DNA from 2 places in the Mesorhizobium koreense genome. Region 1 is predicted to be linked to the other one. Evidence: riboswitches for the same ligand, from Rfam matches in the RefSeq annotation. Region 1 holds a riboswitch; the other holds the start of a gene.
The links. A riboswitch is a leader RNA that binds a small molecule or an ion and turns the genes downstream of it on or off. The one in region 1 is predicted to bind cobalamin.

Region 1 (6,912 bases):
CCGTGAAGGCGCTGACCGCCCATGTCCGCAAGGATGGCGGCTATGGGAGGATGCGGCCGCCCGCCACCGATCTCGATCCGGCGCTCGCGCGAAAGGCGGCGGCCGAATTCGACACGATCCTGGCAACGTGACCAACGAGAGGCGGGATGAGCAATCCAATGCAGACCCGCGCCAGTGAAGGCCAGAATCTCCGCGACCAGGCCTATCGCGGCTACACGAAGAGCCTGCTCGAACAGCAAATCAGGCCCGGCCAGTTCATCACCCAGCGCGAACTTGTGCAGATCACCGGCTTTCCGCTCGGATCAATCCGCGAACTTGTACCGAGGCTCGAAGCGGAGGGGCTGATCCGCACCGTCCCGCAGCGCGGTATGCAGGTTCCGCAGGTGGATCTGGCATTGGTGCGCAATGCCTTCCAGTTCCGCGCCTTCCTGGAGGAGCCGGCGGCGCGGCTGTTCGCCCGTGATGCCTCCGCCGACGCGATCGCCGCCTTGCGCGAAAGCCACGAGCGCATCCTCTCACGGCACGAGGCCGGCGACGACGCCAACCTGATGGAAGACGCCGAGGCGGTGGACCTCAGCCTGCACGAGGCGATCATCGACCTGCAGAAAAACGAGATCCTGAGCAACGCGTATCGGGTGAACTGGATCAAGATCAAATTGATCCGGCTGGCCGAAACACGTTTATATGTGCCCATGATCCCTGCGGTGATGGGAGAGCACCTGAGGATAATCGAAACGTTCGAACGGCGCGATGAGGATGAAGCGTCACGGGCCATTGCAAGTCATATCGAGACCGCGCGGCGCAGGGCGGTGGAATTTTAACTCCGGAGGCAGTCGGCCGCGTCGGGTGCTCGCAGCCCGGCAAGGCGAACGAAACAACGCGAGAATACGAAAACAGATGGAGGAGACGATGACCAAGAATGTGTTCAGGGCGACCAGGCGAGAATTCCTTGCCGGCGCCGCGGGCCTGGGGGCCGCTGCGATGTTCGGCGGCCGGCCTGCCTTTTCCGCCGATGTGGACTGGAAGAAGTTTTCCGGCCAGACGCTCGACGTCAACCTCGTGAAGAGCCCGCGAAGCGAGACGCTCCTCAAATACATGTCCGAATTCGAGGAAATGACGGGCATGAAGGTCAATGCCGAGGCGACGCCGGAACAGCAGCAGCGCCAGAAGACCGTGATCGAATTGAGTTCCGGCAAGCCGAGTTTCGACGTGGTGCATCTCAGCTATCACGTCCAGAAGCGGCAGTTCGAGAAGGCCGGCTGGCTGGCCGACATCGGCGGCTACCTCAAGGATCCGTCGCTTACCGACGCGGGGCTGACCGAAGCCGATTTCGCCCAGGCGGGTCTCGATTTCGCCAAGGACAGCGACGGCACGCTCCGCTCGCTGCCGTTCTCGGTCGATTACTGGATCATCTACTGGAACAAGGAACTATTCGAGGCCAAGGGCATAAATTATCCCGCGTCCTTCGACGACATGATGAAGGCGGCCGAAGCGATCACCGACAGGGACAAGAACGTCTTCGGTTTCGTGGCGCGCGGCCTGAAGAACGCCAACGTGCCTGTCTGGACATCGCTGATGCTCGGCTTCGACAAATACTCGGTCGAGAAAGGCCAATTGCAGACCGAAACGCCGGAAGCGATCGAAGCCGCGAAGATATTCCAGCGGCTGATGACGAAGTCGGCGCCTCCCGGCGTGGCCGGCTTCAACTGGGCGGAGTCGCAATCGGCCTTCCTGCAAGGCAGGATCGGCATGTGGTTCGACGGCGTCGGATTCGCACCGCCGCTGGAGGATCCCAACAAGTCGCGCGTGGTCGGAAAGGTCGGCTACGGCATCATGCCGAAAGGACCGAAGGCGCATGCTTCGGGCACATTCGGCGACGGGATCGGCGTTACCGCGGCCAGCCAGAAGAAAGAGGCGGCCTATCTGTTCTGCCAATGGGCGGTGTCGCCGATCATGGGCGCACGGCTCCTGCAGGCTGGGGCAGGCGTGCCGTTCCGCAAGTCGATCCTCAACGACCCGAAGGTCCGCGAGGGCGTCACGATGCCCAGCGACTGGGTGGACGCCGTCGTCGGCTCGGGCGAGATCAGCCGGCTGGCGCTGCCGGTCATCATTCCGGTGACCGAGTTCCGCGACGTCTTCGGCGTCGCGCTTACCAACATGATTTCGGGCAGCGATCCGGCCGATGAACTGAAGAAGGCGACCGAAGCGTTCAAGCCAGTGCTCGAAAAGAGCGAAAAGGCCTGATGGCCGATTTGGCGCAGGCATCGGGCAGCGAGGAATTGGTGGGCCGGCGTTTCAGGCTGGCCCCCAACTACTGGCCGTTCGTGCTGCCGGCGCTGATCGTGGTGCTGGCAGTCATCATCTTTCCCTGGGCATTCACGATCTGGATGAGCGCCAACGAGTGGACCCTCGGCCAGGGCCGCAGTTTCGTGGGTCTGGCGAACTACGCGCATCTCTGGAGCGATGAGCGGTTCTGGGAATCGCTCGTGCACACGCTTTACTACACGGTGATGTCGGTGGTCGCGCCGGTGGTCCTCGGCACGTTCTCGGCTCTCGTCTTCAATGCACGCTTTCCGCTGCGCGGTTTTCTGCGCAGCATTTTCGTCATGCCGATGATGGCGACTCCGGTGGCCATCTCGCTGGTATGGACCATGATGTTCCATCCGCAGCTCGGCGTGCTCAACTATCTGCTGTCGCTCGTGGGCATTCCGGCCCAGGAGTGGATCTTCAATCCGAGGACCGTCATTCCCTCCCTCGTCGCGGTGGAGACATGGCAGTGGACGCCGCTGATCATGCTGATCGTGCTCGGCGGGCTGGCTTCGGTGCCGCGGGAACCTTACGAGAGCGCCGAGATCGACGGCGCCAACGCATGGCAGCAGTTCCGTTACCTGACGCTGCCGATGATCGCGCCCTTCATCATGGTCGCGACGATCATTCGCACCATCGATGCGTTGAAGAGCTTCGACATCATCTACGCGATGACGCAAGGCGGCCCGGGCACGGCCTCGGAGACAATCAACATCTACCTCTTCAACACCGCCTTCGCCTACTACAACATCGGCTACTCGTCGGCGATGGTGATCGTCTTTTTCGTGCTTATCATCGTGCTCTCGATGGTGCTGCTCATGATCAGGTCGCGCATGCAGTGGTCGGAGGCAAAAACCAGATGACTTCGCGCCTGCTGGACCGGATAGCGCTCTTCTTCGTAGCGCTGGTGATCGTTTCACCGGTGGTGCTTTTCTTCATCTGGATGCTGTCCCTGTCGCTGAAATTCGAGATCGACAACGGCGCCTATCCGCCGATCCTCATACCGGACCGCTTTGCCTGGCAGAACTATGTCCAGGTGTTCCGCGAGAACGATTTCTTCCTGTATTTCCTGAACTCCATCCTGGTGACGGGCTCCGCGACCATCCTGGCGCTGCTCGTCGGGGTGCCGGCCGGCTACGGCATCGCGCGGCTGAAGGCAGACAAGGCGGCCATCGTCGTCATGATCGCACGCATGACGCCGGGGCTCTCCTATCTGATCCCGCTTTTCCTGCTCTTCCAGTGGATCGGGCTGGTTGGAACGATCTGGCCCCAGGTCATCATCCACCTCGTCGTCACCGTGCCGATCGTAGTGTGGGTGATGATCGGTTACTTCGAGGCGACGCCCATCGAACTGGAGGAGGCAGCCAGCATCGACGGGGCAAACTCCTGGCAGATTTTCCGGCTGGTCGCCCTGCCGATCGCCAAGCCCGGGATCGTCGTGGCGCTGATCCTGGCCGTGATCTTTTCCTGGAACAATTTCGTCTTCGGCATCGTTCTCGCCAACCATGAGACACGCACGCTGCCGGTTGCCGTCTACAACATGCTTTCCTACGAACAGGTGAGCTGGGGGCCGCTATCGGCAGCCGCGCTGGTGGTGACGGCGCCCGTACTGATCCTCACCCTTTTTGCACAGAGGCAGATCGTGGAAGGCCTTACCGCCGGAGCGGTCAAGGGCGGATGAGGACGAGATCCGGCCGGTGCCGCTTTCCTTGAAGACACCAGATAGCGAAGACGTAACGATATAAACATCTCTTTATATCCTCTTGACTCGGCCGGCGGCGCAAATATGATGGGCGTGCCAAGGTTCCTCCGGGTCAATCATCGTCCGGAGGCTAAGAGGGAAGCCGGTAACCCGCACGGAAGGCCGGCGCTGCCCCCGCAACTGTAGGCGGCGAGCCCAGCCCATTCATGTCACTGAGGCCGAACGGCTTCGGGAAGACGGGCCGAGGCGATGACCCGCGAGCCAGGAGACCTGCCGTGGCGCAAACAACGTCCACGGGCGGGGTGTCCGATGGCTGCGGTGTCTGTGGCCTCAGGGCCTGGTTCGCCGACATTCATCGCCACGCCGCCCCAGTTATCGGGGTATGGCATGTCTATCGATCTGAAAGTTCCTGTCGCAACGCTTGGCTTTCCGCGGATTGGCCGCAGGCGTGAGCTCAAATTCGCATTGGAATCCTACTGGTCCGACAAATCCTCTGCCGATGGCCTCCTCGCAATGGCGAAGAAGCTCCGTGCCGAAAACTGGATCGAGCAACGCGACCGGGGCGTGACGAAGATCCCGTCCAACGATTTCTCGCTTTACGACCACGTCCTCGACACGGCGGTCATGGTCGGCACGGTGCCGTCACGCTTCGGCTGGAAGGAAGGCCCGGTATCGCTCGACACCTACTTTGCCATGGCGCGCGGCAGTGAAGGCGAAGCCGGAGGATGCGGCCATCCTGGCCACTTACATGGCGCTACCGCGCTGGAAATGACAAAATGGTTCGACACCAATTACCACTATATGGTGCCGGAACTCTCCGACGATCAGGCGTTCGCGCTTTCTTCGACAAAGCCCGTGGACGAATTCCTCGAGGCGAAGGCGCTCGGTGTCCATACACGACCCGTCATCATCGGCCCCGTCACCTTCCTCAAACTGGCGAAATCGACGGCGGAAGGCTTCAATCCACTGGCCCTGCTGCCGAAGTTGATTCCCGTCTATGCGCAACTCCTCAGGAGGCTGGCCAGGGCCGGCGCCGATTGGGTGCAGATAGACGAGCCGGCGCTGGTGCTCGACCTGATCCCGAACGAACAGGAAGCCTTCCGATTCGCCTATGGCAGGCTGGCCAAGGCCGCACCGGAACTGAAGATCATGCTTGCCACCTATTTCGGTGCCCTTGGAGACAATCTCGATACGGCGCTTTCGCTGCCCGTGGCGGGGCTGCACGTCGATCTCGTGCGCGCGGCCGAACAGTTGGAAGCGGTCGGCCGGCTCGCACGCAAGGAGATGGTGCTGTCGCTGGGTTTGATCGACGGCCGTAATGTGTGGCGTGCGAACCTGCCAGCGATGCTTGAGAAGATTCGGCCGATTGTCGCCGGCTGGCCGCCGGAGCGCATCGAGATCGCCCCGTCCTGCTCGCTCCTGCATGTGCCAATCGACCTCGAGCTGGAGACGGCGCTGGACGCGGACGTCAAATCCTGGCTCGCTTTCGCCGTCCAGAAGGCCGACGAGCTGGTTGTCCTGTCGCGTGCACTCGCCGACGGGAAAAATGTCGTCGCGTCGCAACTGGGCGCCTCGGCCAGGGCCGCCGCCGCAAGGGCGGCATCTCTCAAGGTGCATGATCCGCTGGTCGAGGGCCGTATCGCGGCAATCACGGGGGACATGAGGCGCAGGCAAAGCGCATTCGTTGAACGTGCCGGAAAGCAGGACAAGCGACTGGGCCTTCCCCACTTCCCCACCACCACGATCGGTTCCTTTCCGCAGACACCGGGGGTTCGCAAGGCGCGTGCAGCGCATGCCAGGGGCGAACTGAGTTTCGTCGACTACGAATCCTTCCTGAAGAAAGAGACAGCCGCGGCGATCCGCTGGCAGGAGGGCCTCGGCCTGGACGTACTCGTCCATGGCGAATTCGAGCGCAACGACATGGTGCAATATTTCGGCGAGCAACTGTCCGGCTTCGCCTTCACCAGGCACGCCTGGGTGCAGAGCTACGGCTCCCGTTATGTGCGTCCGCCGATCATCTTCGGTGACGTCTCGCGCCCGAATCCCATGACGGTGCGTTGGTGGCGGCATGCCCAGTCGCTGACGGCGAAACCGGTGAAGGGAATGCTGACCGGTCCAGTGACGATCCTGAATTGGTCTTTCGTCCGTGACGACATCGCCCGTAGCGCCGTATGCGAACAGATCGCTCTGGCCATCCGCGACGAGGTTTCCGATCTTGAAAAGGCGGGTGCCCGCATCATCCAGATCGATGAGGCCGCCTTGCGTGAGGGGTTGCCCCTGCGCAAGTCCGATTGGGCATCCTATCTCGAATGGGCGGTCGGATGCTTTCGCCTGGCGTCCACAGGTGTGGACGACGCAACGCAGATCCACACCCATATGTGCTACTCCGAGTTCAACGATATTATCGATGCGATCGCGGCCATGGATGCCGACGTCATCTCCATCGAGACATCGCGGTCGCGCATGGAACTACTCGATGCGTTCCGGAACTATCGCTATCCGAACGAGATCGGCCCGGGCGTCTATGATATCCACTCGCCCCGCGTTCCGCCGGTCGAGGAAATGCTCGACCTGCTGATCCTTGCCCGCCATCGGCTTTCCGACAGACAGCTCTGGGTCAACCCTGACTGCGGGTTGAAGACGCGCAAATGGGAAGAAGTGCGCCCGGCACTTCTCAATATGGTGGAAGCAGCAAGACAATTGAGAACACAAGCCAAATCGCCGACCGATGCACAGCGGGGAGAACGGAAGATCCATGCCTGAAGCACCTCCCTTCCGGGCCGATAATGTCGGCTCGCTTCTTCGCCCGGCCGCCGTCAAGGCGGCCCGCAAGCGCTTCACCTCGACCGGGGAAGGCAATCTGATCCGCGAGGGCGACCAGAGGCGCCTGCAAGCCAGCCTCA
Region 2 (6,912 bases), 2.1 Mb from region 1:
GGTCGGTGCAGACGTTGAGCGACATGACGCGCGGGAGATCGGCCGCGTTGGCGGGGAGGACAAGACAGAGCATGGCCGAAAGCGCAAAGAGCGCTCTCCTGCGAATGCTATTGCCTCGCCCGCCCATCTAGAATGTTGCCTTGAACCCGGCGAAGACGCCGAGGCCGGGCGTGCCGTAACCCTTCACGACCTCGTATTTCTGGTCGAGCAGGTTTTCGCCGCGCAGATAGATTTCGGTCGCCTCAGTCGGCTTGTAAGAGACTTTGGCGTCGACCAGAACGTAGTCGTCAAGCGGCACGTTAACGAAAGTGCCGAAGGAAGGCGAAATACGGTCGACGGTGTTCAGCACTGTGTGGACCACTCCGGTGACCGCCCATTTCTCAGCTGGCCTGACGGTCGCCGCGATGGCGAAATCATGTTCCGGGATGCGCGGGCGGCGTTCGCCATCCGGCTGGCGCGTATGCGTATACGTATAGGAAGCGCCGAGATCGAGCCAAGAAGTCGCGGCCCAGGAAAGCGAGACCTCGACGCCGTTGCGATGGGTCGTGCCGGGGAGCTGGACGTAACGCGACGTAGTATAATCGTAATCGATCAGATTGTCCGTATCGAGCATGAAATAGGTGACGTCGCCGACGAATCTGCCGTCAAGGAAGGTCTGTTCGACGCCGATATCGAAGCTCTTGCTCTCTTCGGGGCGGAGAGCGGAATTGCCAGCGAAGGGATCGTAGAGCTCGTAAAGGCTAGGTGAGCGGAAACCCGTGCCGTAGGAGGAGTGGAACCGGGTCCCATAATCGGGAAGCGAATAGGATCCGGTCAGCCGGTAGGTCGTATGGCCGCCGAACTCGCTGTGCTCGTCGTGGCGCAGGCCGGCTGTCAGGGTCAGGTTCTCGACCGGGCTGACGACGGCCTGTCCCCACAGGCCGCCGATGTTGAACGATTCGTTGGTATCGGTGCCGAAATTGTCGGTGGCGTGGGCCGACTGCCGTTCGTAATCGGCGCCATACTGCAGCGTCAGCCAGCGGCTGGCCTCGAAGGAGCCCTGATACTCCGCCTTGGTGCGCTCGCCGCGGAAGTCAGCATCGTAGGGCCCGAAGATCGAGACGCTGTTAAGTCCCCTGTCGATCTGCGAGGCTTGCACGGCGAACGTGTTCTTCAGCCTTCCGTCGAGAAGGTCGAGATTGAAGCCGAGACGGGCGGCCTTCTGCTGCGTGTCGAACCTGTTGAAGGTGTTGTCGGTCGGAGGGTTGCCGCTGTCGTCGTAGTCGCCCTTGGCATTGATGTAGAGCGCCGCGCCGAAGACCGAGAAATAGTCTGTGATCTGCTTTTCGCCGGCGAAGTTGATGTTGAAATCCTGGAAGCCGTCCCGTTCGAGATGCGAGGGATTGCTGTCGACCGCGGGCGCGCCGTTGACCAGCGCGGCCGATATGCCGGCGGTGTCGAGCCCGTAGATGCCGAGCGCGGCCTTGCCGGTATCGTCCGCGCCGCTGAGCGAATAGCCACCGCGCCATGTACCGAAGGACCCGCCTTCGCCGGATATTTCCTGGTGAATGCCCGGCTCGATCCCCGTCAGGGTGGAAATGCCGATCACTCCGGCAATGGCGTCCGAGCCATAAAGGGTCGATTGCGAGCCCTTGAGGACCTCGACGCTACCGATCCCGCCGATCAGCAGATTCTGATAGGGCGTCTGCACCTGTGTCGAGGTCGGGTCCGAGATATCGATGCCGTTGAATAGTGTCTTGATGTACTTCTTGTCGGCGCCGCGCAGCGACAGGCTCGATTCCTGGCCCATGCCTCCGGGTGAAGACACATTCATGCCGGGCACCAGCGTCAGATAATCGTTGAGCGTCGCCTTCGATTCCTTGTCGATATCCTTTTTCGTGATGACCGTCACCGTCGACCCCACCTTCGACTTCTCGGTCGGTGTCTTGTTGGCCGTCACCACGACCTCGCCGATGTCGAGGTCCTGGGCGAGCGCGGGCGCGGCGCCGGATGCGGCGAGAATGGCTAGAACGGAAATGGTGTTGCGAAAGTTGATCTGCATGCGTTCCCCCTGCCGCGAATGCGCGGTCAATGGCCTGAAACAGCCGGTGGGAACGATCTGCCTGTACTAGCAAAAGTCCCGCCAGCGATGACAACGTCACCACTGCGAGAACACAGCCCCGGAAGCACCCCGCATCCGGTAGGTGACGGCCCAAGGCAGGTTTCCTGGCTCGCGCTTCATCGGCAGGCCGGCCTTCCCGGGCGTTCGCCCAGTGGCGTAGTCGGCATGCCTCAGCGCTCACAGTTGCGGGAGCAGCTACGGCCGGGACCTCTCCGATCCTTCCGTATTCCCTCTTAACCCCGGCCGAACCCGGTCCGGGGCACCTCGAGCGTGGGAAAAGCAGTAGCAACCGGCGGGGAGCACGTCAAACGGTCTCGTGGCCGGCCATGCCGATCGCGGTTCGCCTGAAAGCGACGGGCAGGGGCGGAAATCGTCCTCAAAGTTGCGGATTTGCGTCACTCTTGTCGCAATTGCAGCATCCGGTCGGGTATCGGTGTTGCACATTCATTCGTGATTTCCGCTGCGGCACCGCTTTTGACATCATGGGCCAGATGCGGAATGCTAGGGGAAGAAAGCCAAACAATGGGAGATGGCAATGACGATGTACAAGAGTAACGGCGACCGCGTACCCGCGGTGGTCGAGAAGTTGGCGAAAGCCACGAAGGCGGGGGAGGTGGATCGCCGCGAATTCCTCGCCATCGCGAGCGTCATGGGCGCTTCGACGGCGATGGCCTACAGCATGATCGGGCTCGCCGATCCGACGCCGGCCCAGGCAGCCGAAGAGACCCCGAAGAAGGGCGGCGTCCTCCGCTGCGCCATGTCGGTCAAGGCGCAGAAGGATCCGCGCACCTATGACTGGTCGGAACTCGCCAACGCGACGCGCACCTTCCTCGAGCCGCTGGTGAAGTACACGACCGAATACACGTTCCAGCCCATGCTGCTCGAAAGCTGGGAGGTGAACGACGACGCCACCGAATACATCCTGCACGTGCGCAAGGATGCCGAATGGAACAACGGCGACAAGTTCAACGCCGACGACGTGATGTATAATCTCCTGCGCTGGGCCGACAACAAGGCCGAAGGCAATTCCATGGCGGCCCGCATGGGCGGCATGGTCGATCCCAAGACCGGCAAGGCACGCGACGGCGCCATCACCAAAACCGACGACTATACGGTCAAGCTCAAGCTGCCGGCTTCCGACATCTCCATCATCCCGAATTTCGCCGACTATCCGGGCCTGGTCGTGCACCGCGACTACGAGAAGATGGGCTCCGACATCATCAAGAACCCGATCGGCACCGGCGCCTTCGAACTGGTCTCCTACGATGTCGGCTCAAAGGTCGTGGCGAAGCGCCGCGAAAAGGGCAAATGGTGGGGTGGCGAGGCTCACCTCGACGGCGTCCAGTTCATCGACTACGGCACCGACTTCAACGCCTACGTCAACGCCTACGACGCCGGCGAGATCGACACCGACTATCAGACGATGGCGGACTTCATCCAGATTCTCGACGGCATGGGGTTGGTGAAGTCGGCGGCCAAGACGGCTACCACGATCGTGGCGCGCACCAACATCCTGCATAAACCCTATGACGACCAGAAGGTGCGCAACGCACTGCAGATGGCGGTCGACAACGCGGTCGTGCTGCAGCTCGGCTATAACAATCTCGGCACGGAGGCGGAAAACCATCACGTCGCGCCGATCCATCCGGAGTACTACCCGCTGCCGAAGAAGAAGCGGGACGTCGAGGGCGCCAAGAAGCTCATGACGGACGCCGGCCAGATGGATTTCGAGCACGAACTGATTTCGGTCGACGAGGACTGGCACAAGAACACCGGCGATGCCGTCGCCGGCCAGTTGCGCGACGCCGGCTTCAAGGTCAAGCGCACCATCCTGCCGGGCTCGACGTTCTGGAACAACTGGACGAAATATCCTTATTCGACCACCAACTGGAACATGCGGCCACTCGGTGTCCAGGTTCTCTCGCTCGGCTACACGACGGGTGCTGCCTGGAACGAGACAGCCTACTCCAATCCGGACTTCGACAAGAAGCTCGGCGAGGCGCTGGCGATCGCCGATCCGGAGAAGCGCAAAGAAGTGATGAAGGACGTGGAGCAGATCCTCCAGGATTCCGGCGTCATCATCCAGCCCTTCTGGCTCACGATCGTGAACCACTCGACGAAGCAGGTGAAGAACAACCCGATGCACCCGACCTTCGAGATCAACTACGAGAAGACCTGGCTCGATCCCGACGCCTGACGACTGACGCAAAAAAAACAAGGGGGAGCGGCCAAGCTCCCCCGCTTGACGGTTCTCTAGGCCGGTGCCGTCCGGCCTTGAGAGAGGGGGAACGCAGACATAAAGCAAACCCAAGCCTTGAGGAGGGGCATAGGTGCTATCTTTCATAGCCAGACGTCTGGGGGTCATGGTGCTTACCATGATCTGCCTGACGTTCGTCGTCTTCTATCTCGTTAATCTGGAGCCCAACCTCAAGAAGCTTGCCCTGACTCAAACCAACAGCCGCGCGACACAGGAGCAGGTCGAAAGCTGGCTCACCCGCTACGGCTATCGCGATCCGTTCCTGAAGCGCTATGCCGAATGGATCGGCCTGTGGCCGAAGCAGCCGGCGCGCGACGAGGCGGGCAAGCCGATCCCGCGCTTCTCCTATTGCGGCGAGACGGTGGAGCCCAGGCTCTCGGGCGTGCTGGAAGGCGATTTCGGCTGCTCCACGAAATTTCGCACCAAGGTCAGCAACAAGCTTTTTCCCGCGCTTGAGGCGACCGGCATCCTGATGTTCTGGGTGATGATGGTGATGATACCCGGCGCACTCATCATCGGCGTCCTTGCCGGCATGCGGGAAGGGTCGAAGACCGACCGTACGCTTTCGATCCTGGCCATCGGCAGTACGGCCACGCCGGAATATGTTTCCGGCGTCATTTTCACCGTCATCTTCGCCACCTGGCTCGGCTGGTTCAACGGCTCCGCCGCCAGCGCGACGTTCAAGGGCATTACTTTCGTCAATTTCACGCTGCCGGTGATGACGCTCGCCATCTACGGCATGGGCTACATCGCCCGCATGACACGCGCCTCGATGGTCGAGGTGATGACGGCGCAATATATCCGCACGGCTCGCCTCAAGGGGCTGAGCTTCAATGCGGTGGTGATGAAGCACGCGCTGCGCAATGCGCTGATCGCGCCGTTCACGGTCATCATGCTGCAATTCCCGTGGCTTTTGACCGGCGTCGTGGTGGTCGAGATCATGTTCCGCTACCAGGGCTTCGGCTATACGCTGGTCGAGGCGGCCGGCAACAACGATATCGACCTTCTGCTTGGCTGCTCGCTGGTGTCGGTCTTCATCGTCCTCATCACGCAGCTCATTTCCGACATCGGCTATGCGCTGCTCAATCCGCGCATCCGCGTGCAATAGGGGGAAGGGCCATGCTCCAGTTCATTTCCCCCACCGATATCGTCATCCACATCCTTATCTACCGGCTGTGGCCGGTATGGGTCTCGATGGCGATCCTCATGGGCGTGAGCTATCGCTACCGCAAGCGGCTTGGCCTTTACGGCCAGCTTTACGATAGCGGCGTCGGCATTGCCGGTATCGCCATCCTGAGCTTCTGGTTCTTCACGGCGGTATTTTCCCACTACGTCTCCCCGTTCAATCCGCTCGAGCAGATAGCCGTCATGCGCAACGCGCTGCCGGGCGCCATCGAGCCGAAGAGCGGCTACCCGTTCCTGCTCGGCGGCGACAAGCTCGCGCGCGACGTGTTCAGCCGCGTCGTCGATGGCAGCCGCATCGTGCTTCTCATCGCGCCGCTGGCGACGCTGGTGGCGCTCACCGTCGGCATCACGCTCGGCCTTCCAGCCGGCTATTTCGGCCGGAAGACGGATTCGTTTCTGTCCTTCCTGGCCAACCTCGTGCTTGCCTTCCCCGTGATCCTGCTCTTCTACCTGCTGGTGTCGCCGGAGATCGTGGAAACGGGATTGCCGCGAGCGACGGCCGGCGTCTTCTTCGCCTTCCCGATCATCCTCGCCTGCATGGCCTTCGGCACGCGTTACATCGGCAGGCCTGTGCTTCTGGCAGTCCAGCTTCTGGTCGTGCTCGCCATCACCTATTGGCTCTATTCGACCTTTGTCTTCTTCAACGATCCGTTCGGGCTGATCCAGGTGACCCCGAGCACGCTCAACATCTTCGTCGCCGTCGTGTTCGCCTCTTCGCCAGGCGTCTTCCGCATTGTTCGCGGCCTCGTTATGGACATCAAGACGCGCGACTATGTGGCAGCCGCGCAGACGCGCGGCGAGAGCCCGTGGTACATCATGGTCTGGGAAGTGCTGCCCAACGCACGCGGACCCCTGATCGTCGATGCGTGCCTGAGGATCGGGTATACGACGATCCTTCTCGGTACGCTCGGCTTCTTCGGCCTCGGCATGCCGCCGGAAAGCCCGGACTGGGGAACGACCATCAAGGATGGCAGCCAACTGCTGCGCGCCTTCATCCATCCGGCGCTGCCGCCGGCGATCGCGCTGATGTCCTTCGTGCTCGGCCTCAATCTCCTTGCCGACGCGTTGCGCGAAGAGTCACTGAAAGACTGACGGAGCCGATGCCATGAACGCCGTTCAGCCGATCGTCGAGATCGAAAACCTCTCCATCTCCTTCTTTACGCGGAAGGGGGAGATTCCCGCCGTCATGGATTTCTCCTGCACGGTCATGCCGGGCGAGGCGATGGGCATCGTCGGCGAATCCGGATGCGGAAAGTCGACCGTGTCGCTGGGCATCATGCGCGATCTTTCCAATATCGGGAAGATCGTCGGCGGACGCATTCTGTTCCAGGGCCGGGACATGGGCGAACTGTCGGAAGACGAGCTTCGC

Region 2: it holds a riboswitch for cobalamin, as region 1 does, so the genes downstream of both, RBH77_RS13040 (TonB-dependent receptor plug domain-containing protein) here and metE (5-methyltetrahydropteroyltriglutamate--homocysteine S-methyltransferase) in region 1, are expected to answer to the same signal.

What each region holds. Positions count from the first base shown of each region.
Region 1 is NZ_CP134228.1:604,220-611,131, forward strand. Features, by position in the region: gene RBH77_RS02795 (dihydrodipicolinate synthase family protein) at 1-131, shown strand, start outside; gene RBH77_RS02800 (GntR family transcriptional regulator) at 159-821, shown strand; gene RBH77_RS02805 (ABC transporter substrate-binding protein) at 910-2,244, shown strand; gene RBH77_RS02810 (carbohydrate ABC transporter permease) at 2,244-3,170, shown strand; gene RBH77_RS02815 (carbohydrate ABC transporter permease) at 3,167-3,988, shown strand; cobalamin riboswitch at 4,092-4,301, shown strand; gene metE (5-methyltetrahydropteroyltriglutamate--homocysteine S-methyltransferase) at 4,397-6,772, shown strand; gene RBH77_RS02825 (hypothetical protein) at 6,765-6,912, shown strand, end outside.
Region 2 is NZ_CP134228.1:2,747,937-2,754,848, forward strand. Features, by position in the region: gene RBH77_RS13035 (ABC transporter substrate-binding protein) at 1-73, opposite strand, end outside; gene RBH77_RS13040 (TonB-dependent receptor plug domain-containing protein) at 128-2,041, opposite strand; cobalamin riboswitch at 2,179-2,383, opposite strand; gene RBH77_RS13045 (ABC transporter substrate-binding protein) at 2,637-4,298, shown strand; gene RBH77_RS13050 (ABC transporter permease) at 4,432-5,466, shown strand; gene RBH77_RS13055 (ABC transporter permease) at 5,478-6,635, shown strand; partial or broken gene RBH77_RS13060 (dipeptide ABC transporter ATP-binding protein) at 6,649-6,912, shown strand, end outside.